Regions from separate parts of the Streptomyces sp. NPDC014864 genome, predicted to be linked through region 4. Evidence: riboswitches for the same ligand, from Rfam matches in the RefSeq annotation. Region 4 holds a riboswitch; each other region holds the start of a gene.
The links. Region 4 has a riboswitch for cyclic di-AMP ahead of ACF1A5_RS30980 (M23 family metallopeptidase). Riboswitches for the same ligand answer to the same signal wherever they lie in the genome.
Positions count from the first base shown of each region.

Region 1 (7,490 bases), on a different contig from region 4:
CCCCCGCGCCGCGCGGAGCTCCGCGTCCCCGCGGACCACGGGCCGCACTCTTCCGCGGCACGGGGCCCGCAGCGGGCACAAGCTCCACGGGAGCCGCAACGAGGTCGTCGTGCCACCGCGCCGCAGGCCGCGCGCCGCGGCGGTACGACGCATCGGCGAAGGCAGGAAGGGCACACAGGGCAGGTACGGCACGACAGCGGGGAGCCTCGCCGCCACACCGGCGGGCAGCCGCGTCGGACCGGCGGCGTCACCGGCGCCGCACACCGGATCCGCCCCGGGTGGCCCTCGTCTGTCCGGCCGAGCACCCTCGTGGCGGCCTCCCACGAGGACACACGGGGGACGACGCCGTCCTGCCGCGTGTCGACAGGAGGTCGGCCATGAAGGTCACCAGGGTCGCAGATCCCATTGTTCCGCTCTGCCAGCGCCTGCTCCCGATCCGGCTGGCGGGGCTCTCCCTGTCCCTCCTGAAGGCGACCGCCCTGGAGCTGGCGATCCTCGCCGGCCACCTCCTGCTGTATCCCTCGGGCATCATCCAGGAGCGCCGCGGACCGGCCTCCCCGCTCCCCGCGCCCGACGGCGCAGCGCAATTGCCGACGGAGGCCAAGCCCCCGGTGGTCCTGCTGCACGGGTTCATCGACAACCGCTCGGTGTTCGTCCTGCTGCGCCGCAGCCTCGCCCAGCACGGCCGGCAGCGGATCGAGTCCCTCAACTACTCCCCGCTGACCTGCGACATCCGCACCGCGGCCGAACTGCTCGGCCGGCACATCGAGGAGATCTGCGAGCGCACCGGAAGCGGGCAGGTCGACGTCGTCGGGCACAGCCTCGGCGGACTGATCGCGCGGTACTACGTGCAGCGGCTCGACGGTCACCTCCGGGTCCGCACCCTGGTCACCCTGGGCACCCCGCACGCGGGCACCCGGGTGGCACCGCTGGCCAACGCCCATCCGATCGTGCGCCAGATGCGCCCGGGTTCGGAGCTGATCGAGGAGCTGTCCCAGCCCGCGCCCGGCTGCCATACGCACTTCGTGAGCTTCTGGAGCGACCTCGACCACCTGATGGATCCGCTGGACTCGGCCTGCATCGAGCACCCCGACCTGTCGGTGGAGAACGTGCGGGTGAGCGGCATCGGACACCTCGCCATGCCGGTGCACCCGGCCGTCGCGGCCGGCATACGGCAGGCGCTCGACACCGTCCGGCCGCGGGACCGGTCGGCCCGGCGCCGGGGCGGTCTGACCGTGGCGTGAGCGCGGTCCGACCGCGCCGCGGCACGAGTCGACCGTGCCGCGCACACGCGGGCAGTCCGCGGTGAGCACGCCCCGACCGTTCGGAGAACACGATCCGACCGCGGGACGAACCGCGATGCGCCGCCGGCGAAACAAGGCCGGCACCCGACGGCGGGTCGCCTCCGGGGGGCGCAACCCCCGCCCGCGGCGGCCGACTTAAGGCGTCTACCGCCGACCCGACCTCGAACGAAGCCCGAACACAGAGCCAAGCCGTGTCCGCACTCCCCCGAAACACGGGCGATTGCCCGCGTTTCCCGCGTGGGAAACCTGCGGAAGATTGTCGCGCCCGCGTACCGCCGGGTACAGTCGCCGCACTGCTCTGGCAGCCCCTGTTGTCGAGGCGAAAGAGAAGTCGGTGAACGACCGCCATCCGTCGGGGACCATGACCACCCCGGCTCCGGCCTCCGATGCCGCCTCGGCGCCGTACGCGTCGTACGGCGGACCGGACGCCGTCCATGGCGACTTCACCACGTACGGCGACTACGACGCCACCGGTTTCCACACCGGTACGCATCTCGCGCACGGCACGGCAGGCTTCGCGTCCGACCCCCTCTTCGGCGAACTCCCGGACGGCGGCCACTCCACGGGTACGTACGACACGGCCCACTGGACCACGGGCAGCCACCAGGCCCAGTACTACGACGCGTACGCCGCCCAGCACCACGCCGCCCACGACACCGGCGCCTACGAGACCGGTGCTTACGACGCCACCGCCTGGACGGCCGGCCACCAGCCGCTGACCGCCGTGCCGCCGCAGAGCGCCCCCGTCGACGCCCTCTCGGACGCCTCCGGCCAGTGGGACGCGAACACCTGGCTCCAGCCCGGCGCCCCCCGTCCCGACCAGCCCGGCACCGGCACCGCCCTGGACGGGACGGCCCCGGACGGGACGACTCACTGGGACTGGGGCACGCAGACCTTCGACACCGGCGCGTACGACGCCACGCAGTGGAACACCGCCGGTACCCCCGCGGACGCATCCGGGTCCGACGGCTTCGACGAGGTCACCGGCGCACCGGCCACCGCCACCTTCGACCAGGTCGCCTACGACGAACCCTCCGCCGCGGACGACGAGTTGAGCACCACGGGCGCACTGCCGCCGGTGGGCCCGCTCCTCGACGACCAGGAAGAGGCCGCTCCGGCTCCGCGCTCGGCCACCCGCGCCGCCGGCCGTTCCCGGCGCCGCACGCCGGCCAAGCGCTCCGCGCTGCTGACCGTGGCCGTGCCCTCGGCCTGTGTGATGGGCGTCGCCGGGATCGCCGCCGCCTCCGTCGGCGGACTGACCGACGACAGCACGGAGACCACCGCCTCCGCGTCCGAGGCGCACGCCGTGCAGCCGGCCACCGCCAACAACAAGCTGGACACCCAGTTGCAGAGCCTGTCCGCCGGCGCGGACGACTTCGCCGACCGGGCCAGCCGCACGCAGGAACGCATCGACCTCAAGGCGCAGCAGGTGGCCGAGGCGAAGAAGGCGGCGGAGGAGGCGGCCCGCAAGGAGCGGCTGCGCCCCAAGTTCGTGCTCCCGGTTCTGCAGAAAGGGCTCAGCGCCTATTTCGGTCAGGCGGGCGTGAACTGGATGTCCGTGCACACCGGCATCGACTTCCCCGTCTCCTACGGGACCACGGTGATGGCGGCGACCGACGGCACGGTCCGCACCCAGTGGAACAGCGCCTACGGCAACATGCTGATCCTGACCGCGAAGGACGGCACGGAGACGTGGTACTGCCACCTCTCCAGCTACCGCGTCCCCTCCGGCACGGTGGTGAAGGCCGGCACGCCGATCGCGTACTCGGGCAACTCCGGCAACTCCACCGGCCCGCACCTGCACTTCGAGGTGCGGCCGGGCGGCGGTGCGGCGGTCGACCCACTGCCGTGGCTGCGCAGCCATGGCCTCGACCCCACCTGATCAGGCGGGCAGGCAGCACCACCTCACCCCACCAGGCGGCCACGCAGCACCACCTCACCTGACCAGGCAAGCAGGCACCCCACCCGATCCGACAAATCGGCACCCACCCGATCGGGCGCGGGCACGACCCGGCCCGACCAGGCGCGGGTCCTGCTCTCAGAGCTTCTCCACCGGCGCGTACCGCAGCAGCAGCCGCTTCGGCTTGGCGTCGCCGAAGTCGATCGTCGCCTCGGCGTTCCCGCCCGTGCCCTTGACCGCGACGACGGTGCCGAGCCCGAACTGGTCGTGCGTGACCCGGTCGCCGACCGCGAGCGAGACCACCGGCTTCTCGGAGGTCCGGCGGGTGGCGAAGCCGGACGCGCCGGACGCCGACGAGCGCGAGCGGGAGGACGACAGGGAGGCGGCCAGGCCCGAGGCCGGACCGGAGGACACCGGTGCCGCGGCACCCGTCCGCTTCCAGTCCACGTGCATGGCCGGAATCTCCTCGAGGAACCGGGAGGGCGGGTTGTACGAGGGCTGGCCCCAGGCGCTGCGCATCGCCGAGCGGGTCAGGTAGAGCCGCTCCCGGGCGCGGGTGATGCCGACGTACGCCAGGCGCCGCTCCTCCTCCAGTTCCTTGGTCTGGCCGAGGGAGCGCATGTGCGGGAAGACGCCGTCCTCCATGCCGGTCAGGAACACCACCGGGAACTCCAGGCCCTTGGCGGTGTGCAGGGTCATCAGCGTGATGACGCCGTCGCCGTCCTCCTCGTCGGGGATCTGGTCGGAGTCGGCGACCAGGGCGACCCGCTCCAGGAAGTCGGACAGCGTGCCCGACTCACCCTCGCCGCGCTCCTGCTCGAACTCCAGTGCCACGGCGGCGAGTTCCTGGAGGTTCTCGATGCGGGTCTCGTCCTGCGGGTCGGTGGAGGCCTGCAACTCGGCCAGGTAGCCGGTGCGTTCGAGGACGGCCTCCAGGACGGTCGCCGGTCCCGCGCCGGACTCGGCGATCGTCCGCAGCTCCTCCATCAGCGTGTTGAACCGCTTGACGGCGTTGGTGGAGCGCGCGGCCATGCCGTACGCCTCGTCGACACGGCGCAGCGCCTGCGGGAAGCTGATCTTCTCGCGCTGGGAGAGGGCGTCGATCATCGCCTCGGCGCGGTCGCCGATGCCGCGCTTGGGCACGTTGAGGATGCGGCGCAGCGGCACCGAGTCCTCGGGGTTGGCCAGGACGCGCAGGTAGGCGAGGACGTCCCGGACCTCCTTGCGCTCGTAGAAGCGGACACCGCCGACGACCTTGTAGGGCAGGCCGACGCGGATGAAGACCTCTTCGAAGACCCGGGACTGGGCGTTGGTGCGGTAGAAGACGGCGACGTCGCCGGCCTTCGCGTCGCCCGCGTCCGTCAGCCGGTCTATCTCCTCGGCGACGAACTGCGCCTCGTCGTGCTCGGTGTCGGCGACGTACCCGGTGATGCGGGCGCCGGAGCCGGCGTTGGTCCACAGGTTCTTCGGGCGCCGCGACTCGTTGCGCTCGATGACCGCGTTGGCGGCGCTCAGGATGGTCTGGGTGGAGCGGTAGTTCTGCTCCAGCAGGATCGTGGTGGCGTTCGGGTAGTCCTCCTCGAACTGGAGGATGTTGCGGATGGTCGCCCCGCGGAAGGCGTAGATCGACTGGTCGGCGTCACCGACCACGCACAGCTCGGCCGGCGGCAGGTCGTCCTGGCCCGGCGGGACGTCCACGGGGTGCTCGGAGGTGCCGACGAGCTCCCGCACGAGGGCGTACTGGGCGTGGTTGGTGTCCTGGTACTCGTCGACGAGGACGTGCCGGAAGCGGCGGCGGTAGTGCTCGGCGACGTCGGGGAAGGCGCGGAGCAGGTTGACCGTCGTCATGATCAGGTCGTCGAAGTCGAGGGCGTTGGCCTCGCGCAGCCGCGACTGGTAGAGGGCGTAGGCCTGGGCGAGGGTCTTCTCGAAGCCGTCGGTGGCCTGGGCGGCGAAGTCCTCCTCGTCGATCAGCTCGTTCTTGAGGTTGCTGATCTTGGCACTGAAGGACTTCGGCGGGTAGTGCTTGGGGTCGAGGTCCAGATCGCGGCAGACCAGGGCCATCAGGCGCTTGGAGTCGGCGGCGTCGTAGATCGAGAAGGAGGAGGTGAAGCCCAGCTTCTTGCTCTCGCGGCGCAGGATGCGGACGCAGGCGCTGTGGAAGGTCATGACCCACATCGCGTTCGCGCGCGGGCCGACGAGCTGCTCGACGCGCTCCTTCATCTCGCCGGCGGCCTTGTTGGTGAAGGTGATCGCGAGGATCTGGCCGGGGTGGACGCCCCGCTCGCCGAGGAGGTGGGCGATGCGGTGGGTGAGCACGCGGGTCTTGCCGGAGCCGGCGCCGGCCACGATGAGCAGGGGGGTGCCGGAGTGGACGACCGCCGCGCGCTGGTTCTCGTTCAGCCCCTCCAGGAGGGCGGCCGGGTCCACCGCCGGGCGCGGCGCGCCGTCGCGGTAGTGGGCGTCCCGGTCCGGAGGCAGGTCGAACTTCCCGCCGAACAGATCGTCCGGAACCGGTTCCGGAGCGTGATCGTCCTCGGGCGGGGGCGGGGGCCCCTCCTCGTGGCCGCGGGGGGCCTGGAGGTCCGCCAGGAAGCTGTCGTCAAAGAGGCTGCTCATCGCTCTACGAGTCTAGGGCGCCCCACCGACAACCCGGGGCCGCCCGCGGAACATCACACGATCCCGGCACCCGGCGGCGCGCCCCACGCGAGGGGCAGACCCGGGGCAGGTCTCGCAGGCTGGCCCCGGGGCGGCGGGGACGGCTCCCTCACGCTGCGGAGCAGCCCCGTCACGTCCACCGCACAAGTGATGCGAGGTCACGAAAATGTATCGGGCATATCGCGCATCAACCTTCACAGGAGCCACACGAGTTGGCTAGCGTGCCGTCAGGCCGCACGACCTCACCGGCGAACGACGCCGGGCCGCGCGGCCTCCGCCGAGTCCGGTCCCGCCGCCAGGCGATCCGGAGCCGGGGACCCACACCGACCTTGGGGTGAATCGGTCCGTGCCTCCCAGCGGGCGCGGACCGTAGGGCAACCCTTCCGAACCACCCGCCCGAACCCGACAGCTAACCCGGTAGGCGGACGATGGAAGGAGTCGCCTCCCTTGGCGTCGCACCGCAAGTCCCGCCCCGTCGGTCCGGGCGTAGCAGGCATACGCACGCCGGCCCTGGCCACGGCCGCCCTCACCTCCGTGGCCCTGCTCTCCCAGACGGCCGAGGCCGCCCCCGCGCCGGACGGCAGACCGAGCATCGAAGAGGTCGAGAAGAAGGTCGACGACCTGTACCGCCAGGCGGAGTCGGCCACGGAGAAGTACAACGACGCCAAGGAGAAGACCGGCAAGCAGCGCACGCGGGTGGCCTCGCTCCTCGACGACGTCGCCAAGCGCACGGACCGGCTCAACAAGGCGCGCGAGGAGCTGGGCTCGTTCGCCGCGGCCCAGTACCGCACCGGTGCCGCCGCCTCCGGCACCGCCACCTTCCTGCTCGCGGACACTCCGCAGGACTACTTCGACCAGTCGCATCTGATGGGACGGCTCACCGACCGGCAGAAGGGCATGGTCGACGACTACGTCACCCAGCAGTCCGCGACCATGGAGAAGCGGCGGGAGGCGACCCGGAGCCTGGAGACGCTGACCGAGTCGCAGCGCGACATCAGGACGGCCAAGGCCACCGTCCAGAAGAAGCTCGCCGACGCCCGCGAACTGCTGTCGAAGCTGAACGCCGAGGAGAAGGCGCGGCTGGCGGCGATCGAGCGGCAGAAGCAGGAGGAGGCCGCGCGCAAGGCGGCGGAGCTGGCGAAGAAGCAGGCGGCGGAGCAGGCCGCGGCCCGGCAGCAGGCCGCCGCCTCGGGCTCCGGCACGTCGGACTCCACCGGCTCCACCGGTTCCACCGGCTCCACGGACACCTCGGGCTCCTCGACGTCCGGCACGTCGTACGCCACCAAGGCCGACAAGGCGCTCGCCTTCGCCCGCGCCCAGATCGGCAAGCCGTACGTGTGGGGCGCGACGGGCCCCGACTCCTACGACTGCTCGGGCCTCACCCAGGCCGCCTGGAAGGCCGCCGGCGTCACCCTGCCGCGCACCACCTACGACCAGGTGAACGCGGGGACGACGGTGTCGCTCTCCCAGGCGCAGCCCGGTGACCTGGTCTTCTTCTACGACGACATCAGCCACGTCGGTGTGTACATCGGCAACGGCATGATGATCCACGCTCCGAAGCCCGGCGCGTACGTGCGCGAGGAGTCGATCTACTACGACGGCGAGTCCGCGATCCACAGCGTGGTGCG
Region 1 covers NZ_JBIBWT010000001.1:325,001-332,490, reverse strand. The annotation lists gene ACF1A5_RS01655 (lipase family alpha/beta hydrolase) at 378-1,244, shown strand; gene ACF1A5_RS01650 (peptidoglycan DD-metalloendopeptidase family protein) at 1,639-3,186, shown strand; gene pcrA (DNA helicase PcrA) at 3,343-5,823, opposite strand; cyclic di-AMP (ydaO/yuaA leader) riboswitch at 6,143-6,302, shown strand; gene ACF1A5_RS01640 (NlpC/P60 family protein) at 6,310-7,490, shown strand, end outside.
Region 1: it holds a riboswitch for cyclic di-AMP, as region 4 does, so the genes downstream of both, ACF1A5_RS01640 (NlpC/P60 family protein) here and ACF1A5_RS30980 (M23 family metallopeptidase) in region 4, are expected to answer to the same signal.

Region 2 (7,490 bases), on a different contig from region 4:
CGGCAGGGCGCCGCCCTGGGCGAACTTCAGCACGTGCTCGGCGACCGTGCGCACCTTGGTGTTGGTGTGCTGGGAGACGTCCCTCAGGACCTGCCAGGCGTCCTCGGGCGCGATCCGGCCGAGGGTCACCACGGCGCCGATGGCCTGGTCGATGACGGCGCGCGAGGTCAGGGCGCACGTCAGCTGGGCGACCTCCTCGCGCAGCAGCTCGTTCTCCCGCGCCAGGCCGGAGACGGGCGGCCGCGGGCGGGGGTGCCGCCGGGAAGTCTCGGAGAACGCCATGGCAGTCCTCTGGGTGGTCGAGAGGCCGTGCCCCCAGCTTCGCGCAGGAGAGCGCCGCGCACGACCCGGCGCCCTCCCGCACGGCCCGGCGACCTCCACCGGCTTACGTACGTCCTGTACATTTTTTACAGACAGCAGCTCTGCCGGCCACGGCCAGTCGCATGGAGGGGTACGTCATGATCCGACCGTCCGCCCGCTACGTCCTGCCGGAGTTCACCGAGCACACCAGCGCCGGCCGGCGCACCCTGGATCCGTACTCCAGGCTGCTCGAGGAGCGGATCGTCCTCCTCGGCACCCCGGTCGACGACACCGCGGCGAACGACGTGGCGGCGCAGTTCGTCCACCTCGAACACCAGTCCCCCGACCGGGACATCTCGCTGTACCTGAACTCCCCCGGCGGCTCGTTCACCGCGGCGACGGCCGTCTACGACACGATGCGCTTCGTGACCTGTGACGTGGAGACGATCTGCCTGGGCCAGGTCGCCTCGTCCGCCGCGCTGCTGCTGGCGGCGGGCACCCCGGGCAAGCGGTACGCGCTGCCGGGCGCGCGTGTGGTCCTCGACCAGCCCGCTCTGCCCGAGCCGACGGAGGGTCAGGCGTCCGACCTGGCCATCCGGGCCGAGGAACTGCTGCGGACCCGGGCCCGCCTGGAGGAGCTGCTCGCCCGGCACACCGGACGGACACGGGAGCAGGTACGCGCGGACCTCGAACGGACGACGGTCCTCGACGCCCGGGGCGCGCTGGAGTACGGGCTGGTGGACCGGATCGTCGAGAGCCGCAAGGGCCCCGCCACCGCGCCGGACGCGAGGTGAGCCGCCGGTGCTGCCTCCCGAGCTGCCGCCGCTGCCCGCACTGACGCGCGCGGAGGCCGAGCTGATCGACCGTTACCTGGACGCCGTCGATCTGCTGGGCCGTGTCAACCCCGCCCGTCACGAGGGCACCTACCGGGCCCTGAGAGCCGCTCAGGCCCTCGTCCGCAGGACGATCGAGCTGCGCGACGCCCTGGCGCTGATGCACGAGCGGGGCGAGACGGAACTGCACTCGGACACCCTGGCGCGGGCGCTGCGCGTGCTGGACGGCGAGCGGCGCACGGCCCGGGTCACGCTGCCGCCGGACTGACCCGGCGGGCGCCGCCGCACTCCGCCGACCGCCATGTCCGCGCTCCGCACGGGACGTTGGCGGCCGACCCGAAACGGGCCGAACGGGTTACCGCTCAATGGCGTAAGTGGCGCTGCCTTTTCCGGTCCCTCCGAGTTGCGCAACACACGCGCCCGGTTGGCGGAATGGGCCCTTCCGGTGCTGGTCCGGGGGTCGTCAGGGGATGGGACATTCATTCGATCGTGTGAGTGTCCACCCGAACGGGTGAGTGGTGAGTAACAACACAAATCCCCGATTCCGTTGGGATTTTCGGACATGAGTGGGTGAAGATCCCTGTCTGACGACAAGCCCCCGCCACAACGGCGGGGCGGTCCGGGCGGACGCCGAGTCCTGCCGCCGCCCGGATGACCGGTCGACAGAAGTGCATCGGCAGGAGTGGAGGACCCAAGCACGACGGGTCGCCGGAACGGTCACACCATGGCCGGGCCGAGCAGCCCTTGGGGTGAAGCCGCGGCAACGCGGCCGGGCTACTTCGCCAGCCCGAATCCGACAGGTCATCCTTCACAGGCGGTTGACGAAGGGTTGCGCATGACTGCGCTCAATCGTGTCCCGTCGCTGATGGCCCGGGCCGGCACCGCCTCGGCGCTGACCATTGCCGCCGTGGGCGGCTCCATCGTGGTCCCGGGTTTCGCCACCGACGCCGCGGCCGCCACGACGGCGACGAAGGCCCTCCAGGTCGCGGCCTCCAAGAAGGGCGCCCCCTACAAGTGGGGCGCGTCGGGCCCGCGGAGGTTCGACTGCTCGGGGCTGACGCTCTACTCGTTCAAGAAGGCGGGCAAGAAGCTGCCCCGCACCGCCGCCCAGCAGTACAACAAGACCCACCACATCTCCGCGAAGAGCCGCCGGGCCGGGGACCTGGTGTTCTTCCACTCGGGCTCCAACGTGTACCACGTCGGCATCTATGCGGGTCACAACAAGATCTGGCACGCACCGAAGACCGGGGACGTGGTGAGGCTGGAGAGGATCTGGACGCGGAGCGTCTGGTACGGCCGGGTCAGCTGACCCTGCTGGACACGGTGACGGCGCCCAGGGCGCCGTCACCACCCGCCGGGGCGTCCGGCGCCCCGGCTCCGTCACGGCCCGCGCCGACCGCTTCGCACGCCCTCCGCGGGCCCTGTAGGACCCCGGCCCCGCGGTCCCCCGTCGGGCCCGCTCCGTCCGGCCCCCGCAGGCCGCCGCCCTACGGCTCCTGCTGACCGGCGGCCGGGACCGGACCCGGACGGACCCGCGCCGTCCACGGAAGCTCGACGCAGACGGTCTTGCCGCCCTCGGGGGTGGGCCGCACGGTCATACTGCCGCCACACTCGACGGTGAGCCACCGGATGATCACCATGCCCCGGCCGTTGTCCTGCTGGACGGCGGCCGGGAGTCGTTTCGGGAACCGCGGGTGGCTGTCGGTGACCCCGATGCGCAACTGCTCCTCGCGGGCGAGCACCAGGTCCACCGTGAAGGTGGGCGACTGCCCGAACGTGTGCTGCACGGCGTTGGTGGCGAGTTCGGACACCATGAGGCGGACGGTGTCGGCGGTCTCCGAGTCCGACGGCAGGCCCCACTCCGCCAGGATGCCCACCACGAAGGCGCGGGCCGCGGCGACCGAGGCCGGATCGCTCGGCAGAGTGACGGATGCTTCCAGATGGTCTGCCATGGCGGCGTCGTCCCTTTCCCACGGGACCGCAGTCCGACACGGAGCGGATGGTTCGAGTACGGTCCCGGACTGGTGCTTCGTCGTCAGACTGCCATTACCGCGTCGCTCGCGGTGGCGATCCACCAGGATATGCATATATCTGTCGCTCGAAGCGGTGAACTCTGCGACGGCAGAGCGTATTTGGGCGGCCTGGAGGGAGTAGGTGGGAGCGCATGCAGAACGGTCCCGCGGTGCGCCGTCGGAAACTGGGCGCCGAACTGCGCGCGCTGCGCACCGGTGCGGGTCTCACCAGCGGTGAGGCGGCCCGGCTGGTGGGCTGGCACCAGTCGAAGGTCAGCCGGATCGAGACCGGGGCCAGCGGGGTCAAACCGGCCGACGTGCGGTTGCTTCTGGACGCCTACGCCGTCGCGGATGCCCAGCTGCGCGAGCTGCTGATAGTGCTGGCCGGGTCCGAGGACGGCGGGGGCCGACATCACTGGTGGCACGCGTACCGCGGTGTACTGCCGCCCACCTACCGGGACTTCATCAGCCTGGAGTCCCAGGCAAGCGGGATGCGCACCCTGGAGACCTCGGTCGTCCCCGGACTGCTCCAGACCCCCGAATACGCCCGCGCGGTGACCCGTGCCGCTGTCGAGGGGCTCGACGACGAACGCCTGGACGCGCTGGTGGAGGTGCGGCTGGCCCGGCAGGACGTGCTGCGCGCGCGGCCGCCGCTGGAACTGACCGCGGTGCTGGACGAGGCCGTGCTGCGCCGTGAGGTCGGCGGGCCCGAGGTGATGACGCGACAGCTGCACCGGCTGGTGGAGGCGGCGCGTCTGCCCCAAGTGCGGCTCCAGGTCCTGCCGTTCGGCGCCGGGGCGCACGTCGGCATCACCGGGCCTTTCGTTATTTTCTCATTCCTGAGCACTTCTGATCTGGATGTGGTTGTCCTCGACCACTTGACGAGTAGCCTCTATCTCGAACGGAAAGAAGACCTAGAGGCCTACACCGAGGCCTTCAACACCCTTCAAATCCACGCCCTTTCCCCCGAGGACTCGTTGGATTTCATCGCCGCGATGGGTGAGGGCGCCTGACAGCGCTGGGAGGCACCATGTCTGCTCTGCCTCGGAACGTACCCTCCAGTACCGATCTGCACGGCGTGCGATGGCTGCGCAGCAGCTACAGCACGGGAGCGAACAACTGCGTCGAGACGGCCACGCCGCGCTCCGGCCCCGGAGCCGGTCTGCTCGCCGTGCGCGACTCGAAGAACCCGGCCGGGCCGGCGCTGCTCTTCGCCCCCGAGAGCTGGGCGGGGTTCCTCCCCGCGCTGCGGTGACGGACCGCCGTACACCCCCGACGTACATCCCGTACCCCCGAACCGACTGACCACATCCGCATCGCGCGAGAAACGGCCGTGTCACGCCGACTCATGGTCGCGTCCCGCCGATCACCCGAACAGCGCGTTCGATCTGCGCCGATGAGAGGTCCGCGCGGGCGGTCAGCCTGAGCCGTGAGATGCCGTCGGGCACGGAAGGAGGACGGAAGCAGCCCACGGCCAGGCCCGCCGTACGGCAGTCGGCCGCCCACCGCACGGCCGCCTCCGAGGACGGTGCCCGTACGGAGACGACCGCGGCGTCCGGACGTACCGCCTGATGGCCCTCGGCGGTCAGGCGGGCGTGCAGCTCGGCCGCCACCGCACGCGCCCGGGCCGCCCGCTCCGGCTCCCGGCGCAGCAGCCGCAGCGCCGCCAGGGCGCCGCCCACCGCCGCGGGGGCGAGCCCGGTGTCGAAGATGAAGGTGCGGGCCGCGTTGACCAGATGGTCGATCACCCGGGCGGGCCCGAGCACGGCGCCGCCCTGGCTGCCGAGCGACTTGGACAGCGTGACCGTCACGACCACGTCGTCGGCGCCCGCGAGTCCCCCCGCGTGCGGGGCGCCGCGCCCACCGGCGCCGAGCACGCCCAGGCCGTGCGCGTCGTCGACGACCAGCCCGGCGCCGTGCTCCCGGCAGGCGGCGGCGAGTCCGGCCAGGGGGGCCGCGTCCCCGTCGACCGAGAAGACGGTGTCCGACACGACCACCGCGGGCCCGTCGTGCGTGCCCAGGGCCTTGCGCACCGCCTCCGGGTCGGCGTGCTCCACGACCTGGGTGGTGCCACGGGCCAGCCGGCAGCCGTCGATCAGCGAGGCGTGGTTGCCGGCGTCGGAGACGATCAGCGAGCCGTGGGGGGCGAGCGCGGTGACCGCGGCGAGGTTGGCGGCGTATCCGGAGGAGAAGACCAGCGCCGCCTCGAAGCCGCAGAAGTCGGCCAGTTCCCGTTCGAGTTCGGTGTGCAGTTCGGTCGTGCCGGTGACCAGCCGCGAGCCGGTGGCGCCGCCGCCCCAGGTACGAGCCGCGTCCGCCGCCCCCTCCGTGACCTCCCGGTGGTGCGCCAGCCCCAGGTAGTCGTTGCTCGCGAGGTCCAGCAGCGGCGACTCGGCCGGACGGGGCCGCAGGGTCCGGACGAGTCCGGCACGGCGGCGCGCCCGGGCCTGCTCGTCGATCCAGCGGAACGCCATGGGTCCTCCGGGGCTTTTGTAGGCGGTGGACAGACCCTAGCGGCACGGCCGACACCCCATGGTGTGGCAATACCCACACGTCGATCGGTCGCTGTTGTGCAAACTCTCCTTGGCCCGGGGCACCCCCGTAGGACAGGATCGGCTCTCATGGACCTGCTGAACACGCTGGTGGACAAGGGGCTTCGGCGCGAGCTGCCGACCCGCGAGGAAGCTCTGGCCGTGCTTGCCACCTCCGACGACGACCTGCTCGATGTGGTGGCCGCGGCCGGAAAGGTACGCCGCCACTGGTTCGGCCGACGGGTGAAACTCAACTATCTCGTCAACCTCAAGTCCGGCCTGTGCCCCGAGGACTGCTCCTACTGCTCCCAGCGGCTCGGCTCCAAGGCGGACATCCTCAAGTACACCTGGCTCAAGCCGGACGAGGCGTCCCAGGCGGCCGCCGCCGGCTTGGCCGGAGGCGCCAAGCGGGTCTGCCTGGTGGCGAGCGGGCGCGGCCCGACGGACCGGGACGTGGACCGGGTCTCCCAGACCATCAAGGCCATCAAGGACCAGAACGAGGGCGTCGAGGTGTGCGCCTGCCTCGGCCTGCTCTCCGACGGCCAGGCCGAGCGGCTGCGCGAGGCCGGCGCCGACGCCTACAACCACAACCTGAACACCTCCGAGGCGACGTACGGCGACATCACCACCACCCACACCTACGCCGACCGGGTGGACACGGTGCAGAAGGCGCACGCGGCCGGGCTGTCCGCCTGCTCCGGTCTGATCGCCGGCATGGGCGAGAGCGACGAGGACCTCGTCGACGTGGTCTTCTCGCTGCGCGCGCTGGACCCGGACTCCGTTCCGGTGAACTTCCTGATCCCGTTCGAGGGCACCCCGCTCGCCCAGGAGTGGAACCTCAGCCCGCAGCGCTGCCTGCGGATCCTGGCCATGACGCGGTTCGTCTGCCCGGACGTGGAGGTGCGCATCGCGGGCGGCCGCGAGGTCCACCTGCGCAGCATGCAGCCGCTGGCCCTGCACCTGGCCAACTCCATCTTCCTCGGCGACTACCTCACCAGCGAGGGCCAGGCGGGCAAGGCCGACCTGGACATGATCGCGGACGCCGGATTCGAGGTGGAGGGCGCCGAGCAGGTCACGCTGCCGGAGCACCGCGCGACGGCCGGCGGCGGCTGCGGCTCGCACGAGAGCGCGGGCGTGGGCTGCGGTGCGCACGCGGGTGCCGGGAACGAGTCCGGCGAGGGCGTGGACGCGGGCGAGGGCTGCGGGTCCCGGGAGAGCGGCGGATGCGGGTCGCACGAGGGCGGCGGGGTCTGCGGTACCGCCCCGGCGCCGGCGCCTGCCGCCGGTGAGCCGCGCACCGACCTGGTCGCCGTACGCCGCCGGGGGGCCGGAACGGACCTCGCGCCCAATGCCTGATCCGTCCGGCCGGCGCGTGCCCGACCTGCTGGAGCTGGACCGGCGGCACGTGTGGCATCCGTACGGTCCGATGCCCGGCCGGCAGGAGCCGCTGGTCGTGGAGTCGGCGAGCGGGGTGCGGCTGACGCTCGCCGACGGCGCGGGCGAACTGGTCGACGGCATGTCGTCGTGGTGGTCGGCGATCCACGGCTACAACCACCCCGTGCTCAACGAGGCGGCCCGCGCGCAGCTGGCGCGGATGAGTCATGTGATGTTCGGCGGGCTCACCCACGAGCCCGCCGTCCGACTCGCGAAGCTCCTTGTCGACATGTCGCCGGAGGGACTCGAGCATGTCTTCCTCGCCGACTCCGGTTCGGTGTCGGTCGAGGTGGCGGCCAAGATGTGCCTGCAGTACTGGCGCTCGCTCGGCCGCCCGGACAAGCGGCGGCTGCTCACCTGGCGGGGCGGCTACCACGGCG
Region 2 covers NZ_JBIBWT010000007.1:296,435-303,924, forward strand. The annotation lists gene ACF1A5_RS15650 (ANTAR domain-containing protein) at 1-282, opposite strand, end outside; gene ACF1A5_RS15655 (ATP-dependent Clp protease proteolytic subunit) at 459-1,094, shown strand; gene ACF1A5_RS15660 (hypothetical protein) at 1,102-1,401, shown strand; cyclic di-AMP (ydaO/yuaA leader) riboswitch at 1,784-1,965, shown strand; gene ACF1A5_RS15665 (C40 family peptidase) at 1,969-2,442, shown strand; gene ACF1A5_RS15670 (ATP-binding protein) at 2,621-3,085, opposite strand; gene ACF1A5_RS15675 (helix-turn-helix domain-containing protein) at 3,298-4,158, shown strand; gene ACF1A5_RS15680 (DUF397 domain-containing protein) at 4,176-4,400, shown strand; gene ACF1A5_RS15685 (8-amino-7-oxononanoate synthase) at 4,492-5,619, opposite strand; gene bioB (biotin synthase BioB) at 5,767-7,032, shown strand; gene ACF1A5_RS15695 (adenosylmethionine--8-amino-7-oxononanoate transaminase) at 7,025-7,490, shown strand, end outside.
Region 2: it holds a riboswitch for cyclic di-AMP, as region 4 does, so the genes downstream of both, ACF1A5_RS15665 (C40 family peptidase) here and ACF1A5_RS30980 (M23 family metallopeptidase) in region 4, are expected to answer to the same signal.

Region 3 (7,490 bases), on a different contig from region 4:
CTCCAGGGTGCGCAGGGCCTCGCGCACGGGGACGCGCGAGACGCCGTAGCGGCGCGCGAGGACTTCCTCGGTGAGCCGGCTGCCGCGCTCATGGACGCCTGCGACGATGTCGTCCCGGATCGCCGTGCACACCGAGTGCGCCGGAATACGCATGACCGACCTCCGCCTTAATCCCCGTGAAACGCCGACGATGGACGCCCGTTCCGTGACTCTATTGCAATGAGCCGGAATTTCCGACGGCGGGCCGGAATCCATGGAGTTTTTTTGGACAGCGGGGCATCCGAAACGCCGAAAGCCCCGGCTGCGAGAGCCGGGGCTTCGGATGTGCGGGAGGCGGGCGGCGCCGGGGCCGCGTCAGACGTCGACGCCGTGCTTGCGCAGGTAGGCGACGGGGTCGATGTCGGAGCCGTACTCGGGAGTGGTGCGGGCCTCGAAGTGCAGGTGCGGTCCGGTCACGTTGCCGGTGGCGCCGGAGAGCCCGATCTGCTGACCCGGCACGACCTTCTGGCCCACCGAGACGCCGATGGACGACAGGTGGCCGTACATGGTGTACATGCCGTCGGCCATCCGGATCACGACCTGGTTGCCGTACGCCCCGCCCCAGCCCGTGTTCACGACGGTGCCCGTGCCGACCGCGTGGACGGCGGTGCCGCTGGAGGCGTGGAAGTCGATGCCGGTGTGGGAGCCGGACGACCACAGGGTGCCGCCGGTCTTGTACCCGGTGGAGACGTAGGAGCCGTTGATCGGCGCCACGAAGGTGTTGAGGCGCTTGCGCTCGGCCGCGCGGGCCGCGCGCTCCTTGGCCTCACGCGCCGCCTCGCGGGCCTTGCGCGCCTGCTCGGCGGCCTTCTCGCGCGCGGCCTCCTCGGCCTGCTTCTGGGCGGCGGCCCGGTGCTGGGCGACGGCCTGGGCGTCGATCTTCTCGGCGACGGAGTCACCGATGGTGATGACCGGGGTGAGACCGGTGTCCTCAGGAGCGGGCGTCTCGGCGGCCAGGGCCGGGGCGGCGGAGAGAGTGCCGAGGACGCCGGAGGTGGTGAGGGCGGCGACGCCCACCGCGCGTGCGGTGGTGCGGTGCATCCGGCTGGGACGACGGTGCTTCCCGGTGGCGCGGGTGAACGCCATGCAGACGCTGTTCCTTTCCTTCCTTCTCGCCTACCGGGTTAGCTGACGGGTTCGGAGCAGGAAGGTCTCCTACGGACCCCCTCGCGGCACGCGCGGGCGTCCGATTCACCCCAGGGACGGTGGGTCCCCGGCTCCCCTGGCTCGCGCCGTACGGGGACTCGGCGATGACGGTCCGGTGCCGCGGGCGCGGCGCGTTGCCTGACGGACAGCCGGACCGACGCTAAACGGGCCCGCTTTCAAATCCCAAACGAATGGTGGGTTTTGTAGCGCAGGACACAGGGCAGAAAGGCAGCCTCTCCCTCAATTCGGACATCAGGGAGCCCCGGTGACACTCCGGCCACCGGGGCTCCCTCACGCATACCGCTCGCCGGCCGCCCGCGCGGGTGGGCGCGGACCCGCGCCGTGCGGGCGCCGCGGCCGTCTACTCGGCTGCCACGACGTCGACTTGACCGATGCCGAGGGCCTCGACCGGCTCCTTGATCTGCGCCGCGTCACCGACGAGGACGGTCACCAGGCGGTCCACCGGGAAGGCGTTGACGACCGCCGCGGTCGCCTCCACCGTGCCGGTCGCGGCGAGCTGCTGGTACAGAGTCGCCTGGTAGTCGTCGGGCAGGTGCTGCTCGACCTGGTCGGCCAGCGTGCCCGCCACGGCCGCCGCCGTCTCGTACTTGAGCGGCGCCACGCCGACCAGGTTCTGCACGGCTACGTCCCGCTCGGCGTCGGTCAGACCGTCGGCGGCGAGCTTGCGCAGCACCGCGAACAGGTCCCCCAGCGCCGGGCCGGTGTTCGGGGTGTCGACGGAGCCGCTGATCGCGAGCATCGAGGCGCCCGTGCCGTCGGGAGCGGAGCGCAGCACCTGGCCGAACGCCCGCACGCCGTAGGTGTAGCCCTTCTCCTCGCGCAGGACGCGGTCCAGACGGGAGGTGAGGGTGCCGCCGAGGCAGTAGGTGCCGAGCACCTGGGCGGGCCACACGCGGTCGTGCCGGTCGGGGCCGATACGGCCGATGAGCAACTGCGTCTGGACGGCGCCCGGGCGGTCCACGATCACCACGCGGCCGGTGTCGTCGGCGGTGACCGGCGGCACGGGCCGCGGCTTGGCCTGCGAGCCGCTCCACGCGCCCAGGGTCTCGCCGAGCAGCGCGTCGAGGTCGATGCCGGTGAGGTCGCCGACGACCACGGTGGTGGCCGTCGCGGGGCGGACGTGGTGGTCGTAGAAGGCGCGGACCGCCGCAGAGTCGATGGCCCGGACCGTCTCCTCGGTGCCCTGGCGCGGGCGCGACATGCGCGAGGAGGCCGGGAACAGCTCCTTGGAGAGCTCCTTGGCGGCGCGGCGGGACGGGTTCGCCAGCTCGTGCGGGATCTCGTCGAGCCGGTTGCGCACCAGCCGCTCGACCTCGCTCTCGGCGAAGGCGGGGGCCCGCAGCGCGTCGGACAGGAGACCGAGCCCCTTGGCCAGGCGCGACGCCGGGACCTCCAGGCTCAGGCGGACGCCGGGGTGGTCGGCGTGCGCGTCGAGCGTGGCGCCGGCACGCTCCAGCTCGGCGGCGAACTCCTCGGCGGAGTGCTTGTCGGTGCCCTCGGAGAAGGCCCGCGCCATGATCGTGGCGACGCCGTCCAGGCCCGCCGGCTCCGCCTCCAAAGGCGCGTCCAGCAGCACCTCGACGGCGACGACCTGCTGGCCGGGACGGTGGCAGCGCAGCACCGTCAGACCGTTGTCCAGCGTCTCGCGCTCAGGGGCCGGGAACGCCCACGGCCTGGCCTCGCCCGCCTGCGGCCGGGGGTGGAACTCCATCGTGGCGAGCTCGGTCACTTCGCCGCCTCCTCGGTGTCGTCGGTGTCCGCGGCGTCCGCGCCCCCGGTCTCGGTCTCGGCCGCGACCGGCTCGTAGACGAGCACCGCGCGGTTGTCGGAGCGCAGGCGGGCCTTGGCGACCTCCTGGACCTCCTCGGGCGTGATCTCCAGCACGCGGTGCACGGCGGTGAGCGCGAGCTGCGGGTCGCCGAACAGGACGGCGTAGCGGCACAGTTCGTCGGCGCGGCCCGCGACGGTGCCGAGCCGGTCCAGCCACTCGCGCTCCAGCTGGGCCTGGGCGCGCTCCATCTCCTCGGCCGTCGGGCCCTCCTCGGCGAACCGGGCGAGCTCCTCGTCGATGGCGGCCTCGATGACCGGGACCTCGACGTCACCGGAGGTCTTCACGTCCAGCCAGCCCAGGGAGGGCGCGCCGGCCAGCCGCAGCAGGCCGAACCCGGCCGCGACGGCCGTACGGTCCCGGCGCACCAGCCGGTTGTAGAGGCGGGAGGACTCCCCGCCGCCCAGGACGGTCAGGGCCAGGTCCGCCGCGTCGCACGCGCGCGTGCCGTCGTGCGGCAGCCGGTAGGCGGCCATCAGCGCCCGCGCCGGGACCTCTTCCTCGACGACCTCGCGCAGCTGCTCGCCGATGACCTCGGGCAGGGAGCCGTCGCGGGGCTGCGGCTTGCCGTCGTGCGAGGCGATGGAGCCGAAGTACTTCTCGATCCAGGCGAGCGTCCGCTCGGGGTCGATGTCGCCCACCACGGACAGGACGGCGTTGTTGGGCGCGTAGTACGTGCGGAAGAACGCGCGCGCGTCCTCCAGGGTGGCCGCGTCGAGGTCGGCCATCGAGCCGATGGGCGTGTGGTGGTAGGGGTGGCCGGCCGGGTAGGCGAGCGCGGTGAGCCTCTCGAACGCGGTGCCGTACGGAACGTTGTCGTAGCGCTGGCGGCGCTCGTTCTTGACGACGTCCCGCTGGTTCTCCATCGACTCCTCGTCGAGGGCCGCGAGCAGCGAGCCCATGCGGTCGGCCTCCAGCCAGAGCGCGAGCTCCAGCTGGTGGGCGGGCATGGTCTCGAAGTAGTTGGTGCGCTCGAAGCTGGTGGTGCCGTTCAGCGAGCCGCCCGCGCCCTGCACCAGCTCGAAGTGGCCGTTTCCCTTCACCTGCGCGGAGCCCTGGAACATCAAGTGCTCGAAAAGGTGAGCCAGACCGGTACGTCCCTTGACCTCGTGGCGGGAGCCGACGTCGTACCAGAGGCACACCGCCGCGACCGGGGTCAGGTGGTCCTCGGAGAGCACCACGCGCAGGCCGTTGGCCAGGCGGTGCTCGGTCGCTGTCAGGCCGCCGGAGCCTGCCTCGGCTGTGGCCGTGTGACCCTTGGGCATGTAGGTCCCTTCGATCGCGGTGGCGGTCTTGAAACCGCCGTTTTCCTGCCGTCCTGCCACTGTATGCAAGCGCGCGGACGCCTGGCGAAGTTCCCGGAGGTCGTACGCCGAGAGCGAGAACGGGACGGCAGGCCGGAAGCGGGAACGGGGTGCCGCGCCGCGCGCGCCCCGCGGGTGCCGCAACCGTCGCTTCGCCACCGCCCGAGGGTGGCTCCGAAGGCCTCTCGGGACCCCGGGTGAAGCGGCGGGTGCCGGGTCCTGGTCCGCACTGTCAGTCGCGCGGTCCACAATGGTCCGCGTCAGATCCCGTCAACGCTCAGCAAGGAGCCGGCAGCGATGGCCCGCCGCAGCACGAAGACCCCGCCGCCCGACGAGCCGTACGAGGAGAGGATCCTCGACATCGACGTCGTCGACGAGATGCAGGGCTCCTTCCTCGAGTACGCGTACTCGGTCATCTACTCGCGCGCCCTGCCGGACGCCCGGGACGGCCTCAAGCCGGTCCACCGCCGCATCGTCTACCAGATGAACGAGATGGGCCTGCGCCCCGAACGCGGCTACGTGAAGTGCGCCCGCGTCGTCGGCGAGGTCATGGGCAAGCTCCACCCGCACGGCGACGCGTCGATCTACGACGCCCTGGTGCGCATGGCGCAGCCCTTCTCCATGCGGGTGCCCCTGGTCGACGGCCACGGCAACTTCGGCTCCCTGGGCAACGACGACCCGCCCGCCGCCATGCGATACACCGAGTGCCGCATGACCGAGGCGACGAGCCTGATGACGGAGTCGATCGACGAGGACACGGTCGACTTCGCGCCGAACTACGACGGCCAGGAGCGGGAGCCCGTCGCCCTGCCCGCCGCCTTCCCGAACCTGCTGGTCAACGGCGCGTCGGGCATCGCGGTCGGCATGGCCACGAACATGCCGCCGCACAACCTCGGCGAGGTCGTCGCGGCCGCCCGCCACCTGATCCGCCATCCGAACGCGGATCTGGACGCCCTGATGAAGCACGTCCCGGGCCCCGATCTGCCCACCGGCGGCCGGATCGTGGGCCTGTCCGGCATCCGCGACGCCTACGAGAGCGGCCGGGGCACCTTCAGGATCCGCGCGACGGTCACGGTGGAGACGGTGACGGCGCGCCGCAAGGGCCTCGTCGTGACCGAGCTGCCCTTCACGGTCGGCCCGGAGAAGGTGATCGCCAAGATCAAGGACCTGGTCGGCTCCAAGAAGATCCAGGGCATCGCCGACGTCAAGGACCTCACCGACCGCGAACACGGCCTGCGCCTGGTCATCGAGGTCAAGAACGGCTTCGTGCCCGAGGCGGTCCTGGAGCAGCTGTACAAGCTGACGCCGATGGAGGAGTCCTTCGGCATCAACAACGTCGCGCTGGTGGACGGCCAGCCCCTGACGCTGGGCCTGAAGGAGCTGCTGGAGGTCTACCTCGACCACCGCTTCGAGGTGGTGCGGCGGCGCAGCGAGTACCGCCGGGGCAAGCGGCGCGACCGGCTGCACCTGGTCGAGGGCCTGCTCACCGCGCTGGTGGACATCGACGAGGTGATCCGCCTGATCCGCTCCAGCGAGAACTCCGCACAGGCCAAGGAGCGCCTGATGCGGCGCTTCTCGCTGAGCGACGTCCAGACCCAGTACATCCTCGATACGCCGCTGCGCCGTCTGACCAAGTTCGACCGCATCGAGCTGGAGGCGGAGAAGGACAGGCTCGTCGCGGAGATCGAGGAGCTGACCCGGATCCTGGAGTCGGACGCGGAGCTGCGCAAGCTGGTCTCCGCCGAACTGGCGGCGGTGGCGAAGAAGTTCGCCACGCCCCGGCGGACTCTGCTGCTGGAGGCGGGCGCCGTCCCGGCCACGGCCGTGTCCCTCCAGGTCGCGGACGACCCGTGCCGGGTCCTGCTGTCCTCGACGGGCCTGCTGGCCCGCACCATGACCGACGAGCCGCTGCCCCACGAGGGCAGGCGCCACAAGCACGACGTGATCGTCTCGGCGGTCCCGGCGACGGCCCGGGGCGAGGTGGGCGTGGTGACCTCCTCCGGCCGGCTGCTCCGGCTGAACGTCGTGGACCTGCCCCAGCTGCCGGAGTCGGCGACCGCGCCGAACCTCTCCGGGGGCGCGCCGCTCGCCGAGTTCGTCTCCCTGGAGGACGACGAGACCGTGGTCTGCCTGGCCACCCTGGACGAGTCCTCGCCGGGCCTGGCGCTGGGCACCGAGCAGGGTGTGGTCAAGCGTGTGGTGCCCGACTACCCGGCCAACAAGGACGAGTTGGAGGTCATCACCCTCAGGGAGGGCGACCGGATCGTCGGCGCGGTCGAGCTGCGCACCGGCGAGGAGGACCTGGTCTTCATCACCGACGACGCCCAGTTGCTGCGCTACCAGGCCGCGCAGGTCCGTCCGCAGGGCCGCCCGGCCGGCGGTATGGCGGGCGTCAAGCTCGCCGAGGGCGCCAAGGTCATCTCGTTCACGGCCGTCGACCCGGCCGCGGACGCGGTCGTCTTCACGGTGGCCGGCTCGCGCGGCACGCTGGACGACTCGGTCCACACCACGGCCAAGCTGACGCCGTTCGACCAGTACCCGCGCAAGGGCCGGGCGACCGGCGGGGTCCGCTGCCAGCGGTTCCTCAAGGGCGAGGACTGCCTGTCCTTCGCCTGGGCGGGGCCCGCCCCGGCACGGGCCGCGCAGAAGAACGGCACCCCGGCCGAGCTGCCGGAGACGGACCCGCGCCGCGACGGCTCGGGCGTGTCGCTGGCGAAGACGGTCGCGGCGGTGGCGGGGCCGGTCTAGGCGCGCCGGGCCGGCGTCCGGGGCCTCTCGCCTAGAGCGCGTCCGTGGGATCCGTGGGGCGGGAGTGCTGCCCCACGGATCCCGGCCCGGGCCCTGGCACCGGCTCGGCACCGGGATCCGGCCCGGCACCGGCACCGGCACCGGGATCGGGCACGGGCACGGCACCGGGCACGGCCTCGTCGGGGTCCTGTACCTCCCGCTGGTCGGGGTCCCGTACGTAGCGCAGGACGCCCCACATGCCGTGCTCGTCGGCGTGCGGGGCGTCGTTCCCGCACGCCTCCAGCTCCTTGCCGAGGGCCTCGGTGTCGATGGCGGAGCCGATGAGGACGAGTTGGGTGCGGCGCGGGTCGCCGGCCGGCCAGGGCTCGGGGTAGAAGCGCAGGAACCGGCCGACGGCGTGCACG
Region 3 covers NZ_JBIBWT010000015.1:77,577-85,066, forward strand. The annotation lists gene ACF1A5_RS25220 (GntR family transcriptional regulator) at 1-153, opposite strand, end outside; gene ACF1A5_RS25225 (M23 family metallopeptidase) at 355-1,125, opposite strand; cyclic di-AMP (ydaO/yuaA leader) riboswitch at 1,139-1,299, opposite strand; gene ACF1A5_RS25230 (M16 family metallopeptidase) at 1,547-2,935, opposite strand; gene ACF1A5_RS25235 (M16 family metallopeptidase) at 2,932-4,299, opposite strand; gene ACF1A5_RS25240 (DNA topoisomerase (ATP-hydrolyzing) subunit A) at 4,636-7,086, shown strand; gene ACF1A5_RS25245 (CobW family GTP-binding protein) at 7,118-7,490, opposite strand, start outside.
Region 3: it holds a riboswitch for cyclic di-AMP, as region 4 does, so the genes downstream of both, ACF1A5_RS25225 (M23 family metallopeptidase) here and ACF1A5_RS30980 (M23 family metallopeptidase) in region 4, are expected to answer to the same signal.

Region 4 (7,490 bases):
CTGGTTCACGGGCTGGTTCAACGTGCTGGGGCAGGTGGCGGTGACGGCGGGCATCGACTTCGGCGCCGCCTCCTTCCTCGGCGCCTACCTCAACCTCCAGTTCGGCTTCCACGTCACACCCGGCCGCACGGTCCTGCTCTTCGCGGCGATCCTGCTGCTGCACGGCCTGCTCAACACCTTCGGCGTACGGATCGTCGGCCTCCTCAACAGCGTCAGCGTGTGGTGGCACGTGCTGGGCGTCGCGGTGATCGTCGGCGCGCTGGCCCTCGTGCCGGAGCGGCACCAGTCGGCGTCCTTCGTCTTCACCGAGTTCGTCAACAACACGGGCTGGGGCAGCGGCGTCTACGTCGTCCTGCTGGGCCTGCTGATGGCCCAGTACACCTTCACCGGCTACGACGCCTCCGCCCACATGACCGAGGAGACGCACGACGCGTCCACGGCCGGCCCGAAGGGCATCGTCCGCTCCATCTGGACCTCCTGGGTGGCCGGTTTCGTCCTGCTGCTCGGCTTCACCTTCGCGATCCAGTCCTACGACAAGGAGCTCGCGTCGCCGACCGGCGCGCCGCCCGCCCAGATCCTGCTGGACGCCCTCGGCGCGACCGCGGGCAAGCTGCTGCTCCTCGTGGTGATCGGGGCGCAGCTGTTCTGCGGCATGGCGTCGGTGACGGCCAACAGCCGCATGATCTACGCCTTCTCCCGCGACGGCGCGCTGCCCTTCTCCCACGTGTGGCACACCGTCAGCCCGCGGACCCGTACCCCGGTCGCGGCGGTCTGGCTGGCGGCGCTCGGAGCGCTGGCCCTGGGCCTGCCGTACCTGATCAACGTCACGGCCTACGCGGCGGTCACCTCGATCGCGGTGATCGGCCTCTACATCGCCTACGTCGTGCCGACCCTGCTCCGGGTGCGCAAAGGCGCGGCCTTCGAGCGCGGGCCCTGGCACCTGGGCCGCTGGTCGCAGGCGATCGGGGTGGTGTCGGTGGCCTGGGTCGGCGTGATCACTGTCCTGTTCATGCTGCCGCAGGTCTCCCCGGTCACCTGGGAGACGTTCAACTACGCCCCGGTCGCCGTTCTGGTGGTCCTCGGCTTCGCCGCGACCTGGTGGCTCGCCTCCGCGCGCCACTGGTTCCTGAACCCCACCCACGCACGCACCCTCGCCCGCGAGGCCGCCCGCACCGGCGCCCCCGAACCGGCCGACCCCTGACCCGAACGACCCCGCCCGCCGCCCGCACTGCCCGCCCCGACCGGCCACCCGCCGCCGCACGGCCGGCCCCCGACCGGCCACCCGCCGCCGCACGGCCGGCCCCCGACCGGCCACCCGGCACCCGCACGGCCGGCCCCCGACCGGCCACCCGGCACCCGCACGGCCGGCCCCCGACCGGCCACCCGGCACCCGCACGGCACTCTCCCGACCGGCCACCTGGACACCCTCACGGCACACTTCCGGCCCGGCACCCCCGATACCCGATCGGACAGGCGGCCTGCTCGGGCTATGCTCGGGTAGGCAACATCGCCTGGGCCCTTAGCTCAATTGGCAGAGCAGTGGACTTTTAATCCATTGGTTGTGGGTTCGAGTCCCACAGGGCCTACGAGAGAGGCCCCGCCCCGGAGGACTCCGTGGCGGGGCTTCAGGCGTTTCCGCGGCAACTTCCCTGGCGGCTCACGCAGTTCCGTTCCCGCAGAGAGAGCGCGCGCCGATGCCCCGTCCGTACGTCCTGCTGTCCGCCGCCGTCTCCCTCGACGGCTATCTGGACGACACCGGCCCCGAGCGGCTGCTGCTCTCCAGCCCCGCCGACTTCGACCGGGTGGACGAGGTGCGCGCCTCCGTCGACGCGATCCTCGTCGGCGCCGGCACCATCCGCGCCGACAATCCGCGACTGCTGGTCAACTCGCCCGAGCGGCGGGCCGCCCGGGTCGCCGCCGGGAAGCCGGAGTACCCGCTGAAGGTGACGGTCAGCGCGGCCGGCGAGCTGGACCCGGCCGCGCGGTTCTGGCACACGGGCGGCGAGAAGGCCGTCTACACGACGGACCGGGGCGCCGAACGGCTGCGCGGGGCCGGCCTCGCCGCCGACGTCGTCCCGCTGGGCGCCGAACTCGACTGGCGGCGGCTGCTGGAGCACCTGCACGACGTGCGCGGGGTACGGCGGCTGATGGTGGAGGGCGGCGGGACCGTGCACACCCAGCTGCTCCAGCAGAGCCTGGCGGACGAGCTCCAGCTCGTGCTCGCCCCGCTCCTCGTGGGCGACCCGCGGGCGCCGCGGCTGTTCGGGCCGGGCACCTACCAGGGCGGACGGCTGAGGCTCGTGGAGACGCGGGCCATCGAGGACGTCGTCCTCATGCGCTACGAGCCGACGGCTCCCGGCACCGGGGCGCTCGCCTCGCCCGCGGACCGGCACTGGCTCCGGCTGGCGTGCGACCTGGCGGCGCTCTGCCCGCCCTCGCGGAGCGCGTTCAGCGTGGGCGCGGTGGTGGTGGCCGCCGACGGCACCGAGCTCGCCCGGGGCCATTCACGGGAGGGTGACGACCCCGTCGTGCACGCGGAGGAGGCGGCGCTGGCCAAGGTGGACCCGGCGGACCCGCGGCTGGCCGGTGCCACCGTCTACAGCAGTCTGGAGCCGTGCGCCCGGCGTGCCTCCCGGCCCCGCCCGTGCGCCCGGCTGATCCTCGACGCGGGTGTACGGCGGGTGGTCACGGCCTGGCGTGAACCGGACACGTTCGTCGAGGGCGCCGACGGGTCCGGGATGCTCGAGGCCGGGGGCGCGCGGACCGTACTCGTCCCTGAGCTGGAGGAACGGGCCAAGGCGCCGAACCGGCATCTGACCGGCTGAACGGGCCCGCGCCGTCGGCCCGGTAGCGGCGCGGGGCGGTGGCCGGACTCCATGCGTGTGCATTCGGCCCCGCGGATGGGGTACAGTTGGTCTCACGACGCGGGGTGGAGCAGCTCGGTAGCTCGCTGGGCTCATAACCCAGAGGTCGCAGGTTCAAATCCTGTCCCCGCTACTGAAGACTCAGGGCCGGAATCCGATCAAGGATTCCGGCCCTGAGTGCTTTCGTCCCACCGTGTCCTCCGGCCGGCCCTCAGGTCCCTGGAGGACGCCCTCGGCGCGTATGCCCGGTCGGCGGGTGCCGCCCTTGATCATTGTCACGGCGGGTGAGCGATCCGTGCCGGAGCGCAGAGAAAGTGATGCACCGTCAGAAATCCGGTGCCGCGGAGGGCTGGTCAACTCGCCCGATTTTCGTCGCGCATGGCCCGAACGTCTGACCAAAAAGGTTTAATGATCAAGCCGGACGGCTTGGAATCAGAGGCTCGCGTCTATTAACGTTCGATAACGCAGCGCGGTCGTCCCAGCCGTCACAAGCGACGGCTCCGTGCGCGCGCGCCGAATCCCGCAAGGGAACCGGGGAACCACCAACTTGGGGTGAATCGGGCGTCAACCGCCGTGCTCGCACGTCTGGTTTACGCGTGTAGGAGACCTTCCCGCTCCGAACCCGTCAGCTAACCCGGTAGGCGAGACGGAAGGAAAGGAGCACGCCCGAGTGGCGTCCAACCGCCCCGCCCCTGAAGCCCCGTTCGTGCCGGGTCAGCGCACCGAGACCTTCGGCTACGGCAGTCACCCCACCGACGAGGGCCCCTGGGAGGAGTGGAATCCCACCGAGGAGTCCGTCCGGCCGGTCCGGGGCCGGCACCGCGTCTCCAAGCAGCGCGGCGGTGGGCTCGCCCGCAGCTCCACCGTCCTCGGTGTCGGCGTCATAGCCGCCGTCGGCGCGGGTGGCATGGCCAGCGCCCACACCGGCAAGCCGCCGGTGTCCATCTCCATGCCCGACCTGCCCTCCGTGGGCTCCCTCTTCGACGACGCGCCCGCGGCCCCCGAGGGCTCCGCGACCGCGCTCAGCACCCTCGGCACGAGCACCGCCGAGACCACCGAGAGCGCCTCCGACGCGGGCGAGGCGCTGCGCAACCGCATCATGGCGCAGGCCGAGCAACAGCAGGCCCAGGTCGAGACGAAGGCCCAGGAGGCCGCCGAGGCCGCGGCCGCCAAGCAGGCCCAGGAGGCCGCAGCCAAGGCGCAGCAGGAGGCCGAGGCGAAGGCCGCCGCCGCGAAGCAGAAGGCGGAGGAGGAGGCCAAGCGGAAGGCCGAGGCCGAGCGCCTGGCCGAGCTGGCCAAGCAGTACACGCTGCCGACCCCCTCGTACACGATCACCGGCACCTTCGGCCAGCCCGGTTCCATGTGGTCCTCCGGCTACCACACCGGCCTCGACTTCGCCGCTCCCACCGGAACCCTGATCAAGGCGATCCACAGCGGCACCATCACCGAGGCGGGCTGGGCCGGCGCCTACGGCTACCGCACCGTCCTCACCCTCGACGACGGCACCGAGCTGTGGTTCTGTCACCAGTCCTCGATCAGCGTCAAGGTCGGCCAGAAGGTGAGCACGGGCGACGTCATCGGCCGCGTGGGCGCCACCGGCAACGTCACCGGGCCGCACCTGCACCTGGAGGTCCACCCCGACGGCCAGGCCACCGGGATCGACCCGATGGCGTGGCTGCGCGACAAGGGCCTCACCCCCTGACCCCACCGGGTCTGCGCAATCTTTTCCCCACGGAGCCGCTCTGGCCGGAACGGGCGGCTCCGGCGCGTTTGTCGATGTCTTCCATCGCTCTCTTCGCACGCTCGGCTCGTCCGACCTCGAGGTCTTCCTCCTCGCCCTCGGCGGCAACGTCTTCGGCCGGACCGCCGACGAGGAGGCGTCCTTCGCCTGGCTCGCCGCCCAGCCCACGGTGATCGCGCCCATCGCCTCCGCCCCCATCCCGGGGCAGCTCGCTCCCGGCCCTGCTGAAGGTGGCGGGCCTGACCCTGACCGAGGAGGACCTCGCCAGGCTGAGGGAGGCATCGGCCCGACGGCCCGGTCCGCCGATTTCGGCAGCGGCCGGACGACCACGGCCTGTCGGCCTCGGCGTGGGTCTGACGACTACGGCCCTGCTTCGGTCTGACGACTACGCCTGCCCGGCTTCACCCGGCTCGGTTCGACCGTCGCCGGCCGCGGCTCCGCGGCCTCGCGAGGCGGCTGCTCCAGCACTTCTGCCGGGCCCGCCCCCCGGACCCGACCGAGTCTGATCGAGCCGAGCCGACCCGACCCGACCCGTCCCGACCCGGCCCGTCCCAGGGCCGGTCAGGTCCGGTACGGGTTGTAAGCGGGATAGGGGGTCGCCGGATCGTGGGTGACATGGGTCGCGGGCCGGCCGTAGACGCCGTACACCGGCCAGGGCGGCGCGACGACCGGGACCGGCGGGGCGGTTCTGCGCGCCGCGTGGTCCAGGGCCGGCTGGGCCACCTCGCGGCGCGCCCACAGCTCGCCGAGCAGCTCCCGCTCCCGGACGACGAAGTCGGCCCCGGCCCGGCCCCGGCGCCCCCGGTGCCGCAGGAACGCCAGCGAGGTCGCGTACGCCTCGTACTGGGCGACCGCCCGGCCGGCCGGCTTGCCGAGGTGGTGCCGGGCGTGTTCCCGGGCCAGCCTGCGCGCCCGCATGGAGCCGAGCGCGAACGGCTCGGCGGGGGTCAGCCACCCGGCGGCGGCGTACGCGGGCAGTTCCTCGCGCACGGTGCGCAGCTCCCGCTGCCGGGTCCAGATGACCATCCAGGTCAGCAGCCCGAACGCGGGCACCATGAAGGCCGCGTAGACGGCGAGGAAGCCGTACGTGCCGAACGTGGCGGAGCCGTTCCACAGGGCGTGCATGCTCATCGCGAGCAGCAGTCCGCTCAGGGGCAGCAGGACGCGCCGCACGCGCCGGCGGTCCGCGGCGAGCGCGGCGGCGGCGCCGAAGCCGATGCCGGTGCACACGGTGAACAGCGGGTGCGCGAACGGCGACATGATGATCCGCACGAAGAAGGTCGCCGCGGTGACGGAGGCGATGCCCCGGCCGCCGGTGAGCTGGTCGGTGCCGAAGGCGGTGCCGAGGTAGAGGATGTTCTCGGTGAACGCGAAGCCGGTGGCGGTGACCCCGGCCAGGACGACGCCGTCGACGATCCCCGTGAAGTCCCGTCTGCGGAAGAGGAAGAGCAGCAGCACGGCGGAGCCCTTCGCCGACTCCTCCACGATCGGCGCTATCACCGTCGCGCCGAGGGTGTCCGCCCGGGTCGGGTCGGCGGTCGCCGTCTCTATCCACTGGGTCGCGAAGCTGTTCGCGACGATGGCCACCAGCGCCGCCGCGCATGCGCCCCAGGCGAAGGCGAACAGCAGGTTCCGCCAGGGGCCGGGCTCGACCCGGTCCAGCCAGCGGAAGGCGGCTATGAGCAGCGGCACGGGCAGGACGGCGAGCCCCAGCCCGACCAGGAACCCCTCGGTGCCGGTCTGCTGGCGCACGAGCGCGAGGATGACGAGCCCGGACAGGGCGAGCAGCATGGCCGGCGCGCCGTACCGCACCCATCGCTTCTGCCACCAGTGCGCATGACGCGGCCGGCCGCCGGCCGGTCCGGGAACGGGTCCGCCGGGGTGGGGCGGGTACGGGGGACAGGTGGCCACGGCATTGACCCTAACGAGGGAGGACGCCGCCCGCGACGGGGCCTGGCACATTGCTTCAGGCGCGGTCGGGACGCTCGGCGGAAGGCTGCTCCGGCAGGTGGTGCGGAGGCCGGTCTCAGTGCGGTACGCGGCGGAAGAGAAGATCGTTCACCACATGACCCTTGTCCAGTCCCTGGCCCTCGAAACGGGTCAGCGGACGGAAGCCGGGGCGCGGCGCGAAACCGCCGTCTGCCTGCGTGTTCTCGAAGGCCGGGTGCGCGGTCAGCACTTCGAGCATCTGCTCCGCGTACGGCTCCCAGTCGGTCGCGCAGTGCACGATCGCCCCGGGCCCGAGCCGGGTGGCGGCCAGGGTCAGGAACTCCGGCTGGATCAGCCGCCGCTTGTGGTGCCGCTTCTTGGGCCAGGGGTCGGGGAAGTACACGCGCAGCCCGTCGAGCGCGTCGGGGCGGAGCATCTCCCGCAGCAGGATGATCGCGTCGCCGTTGCCCACCCGGACGTTGGACAGTCCGTTCTGGTCTGCCAGGTTGAGCAGGTTGCCCTGGCCCGGCGTGTGTACGTCGACGGCGAGGATGTTGGTGCCCGGGTCGGCGGCCGCCATCCGCGCGGTCGCCTCTCCCATGCCGAACCCGATCTCCAGCACGACCGGGTTCGTGTTGCCGAACAGCTCGGCGAGGTCGATCACCCGCTGCCCGTCGATGTCCAGCCCCCAGGAGGGCCACAGCCGCTGGAGCGCGTCCGCCTGCCCCGTGGTGACCCGGCTCCGCCGCGGCTGGAAGCTGCGGATCCGCCGCTCGAAGTGCGAACCGGCCGGATCGGCCTTCGGGCCGTCGGGAAAGCGCGGCTCTCCCTTGGCCCGGGTGCGCCGGAGGGACACACCGGGGGCGTGCTGCGGCAGCCCGTCGGAGGCGGGCCGGTGGGCTTCGGGGGTGTTCAGGGAGTTCGACACAGTGCCTCAATTTTACGGGGCGCACGCC
Region 4 covers NZ_JBIBWT010000025.1:14,269-21,758, reverse strand. The annotation lists gene ACF1A5_RS31000 (amino acid permease) at 1-1,201, shown strand, start outside; tRNA gene ACF1A5_RS30995 (tRNA-Lys) at 1,514-1,586, shown strand; gene ACF1A5_RS30990 (dihydrofolate reductase family protein) at 1,695-2,825, shown strand; tRNA gene ACF1A5_RS30985 (tRNA-Met) at 2,924-2,997, shown strand; cyclic di-AMP (ydaO/yuaA leader) riboswitch at 3,366-3,523, shown strand; gene ACF1A5_RS30980 (M23 family metallopeptidase) at 3,535-4,566, shown strand; gene ACF1A5_RS30975 (PrsW family intramembrane metalloprotease) at 5,167-6,516, opposite strand; gene trmB (tRNA (guanosine(46)-N7)-methyltransferase TrmB) at 6,632-7,462, opposite strand.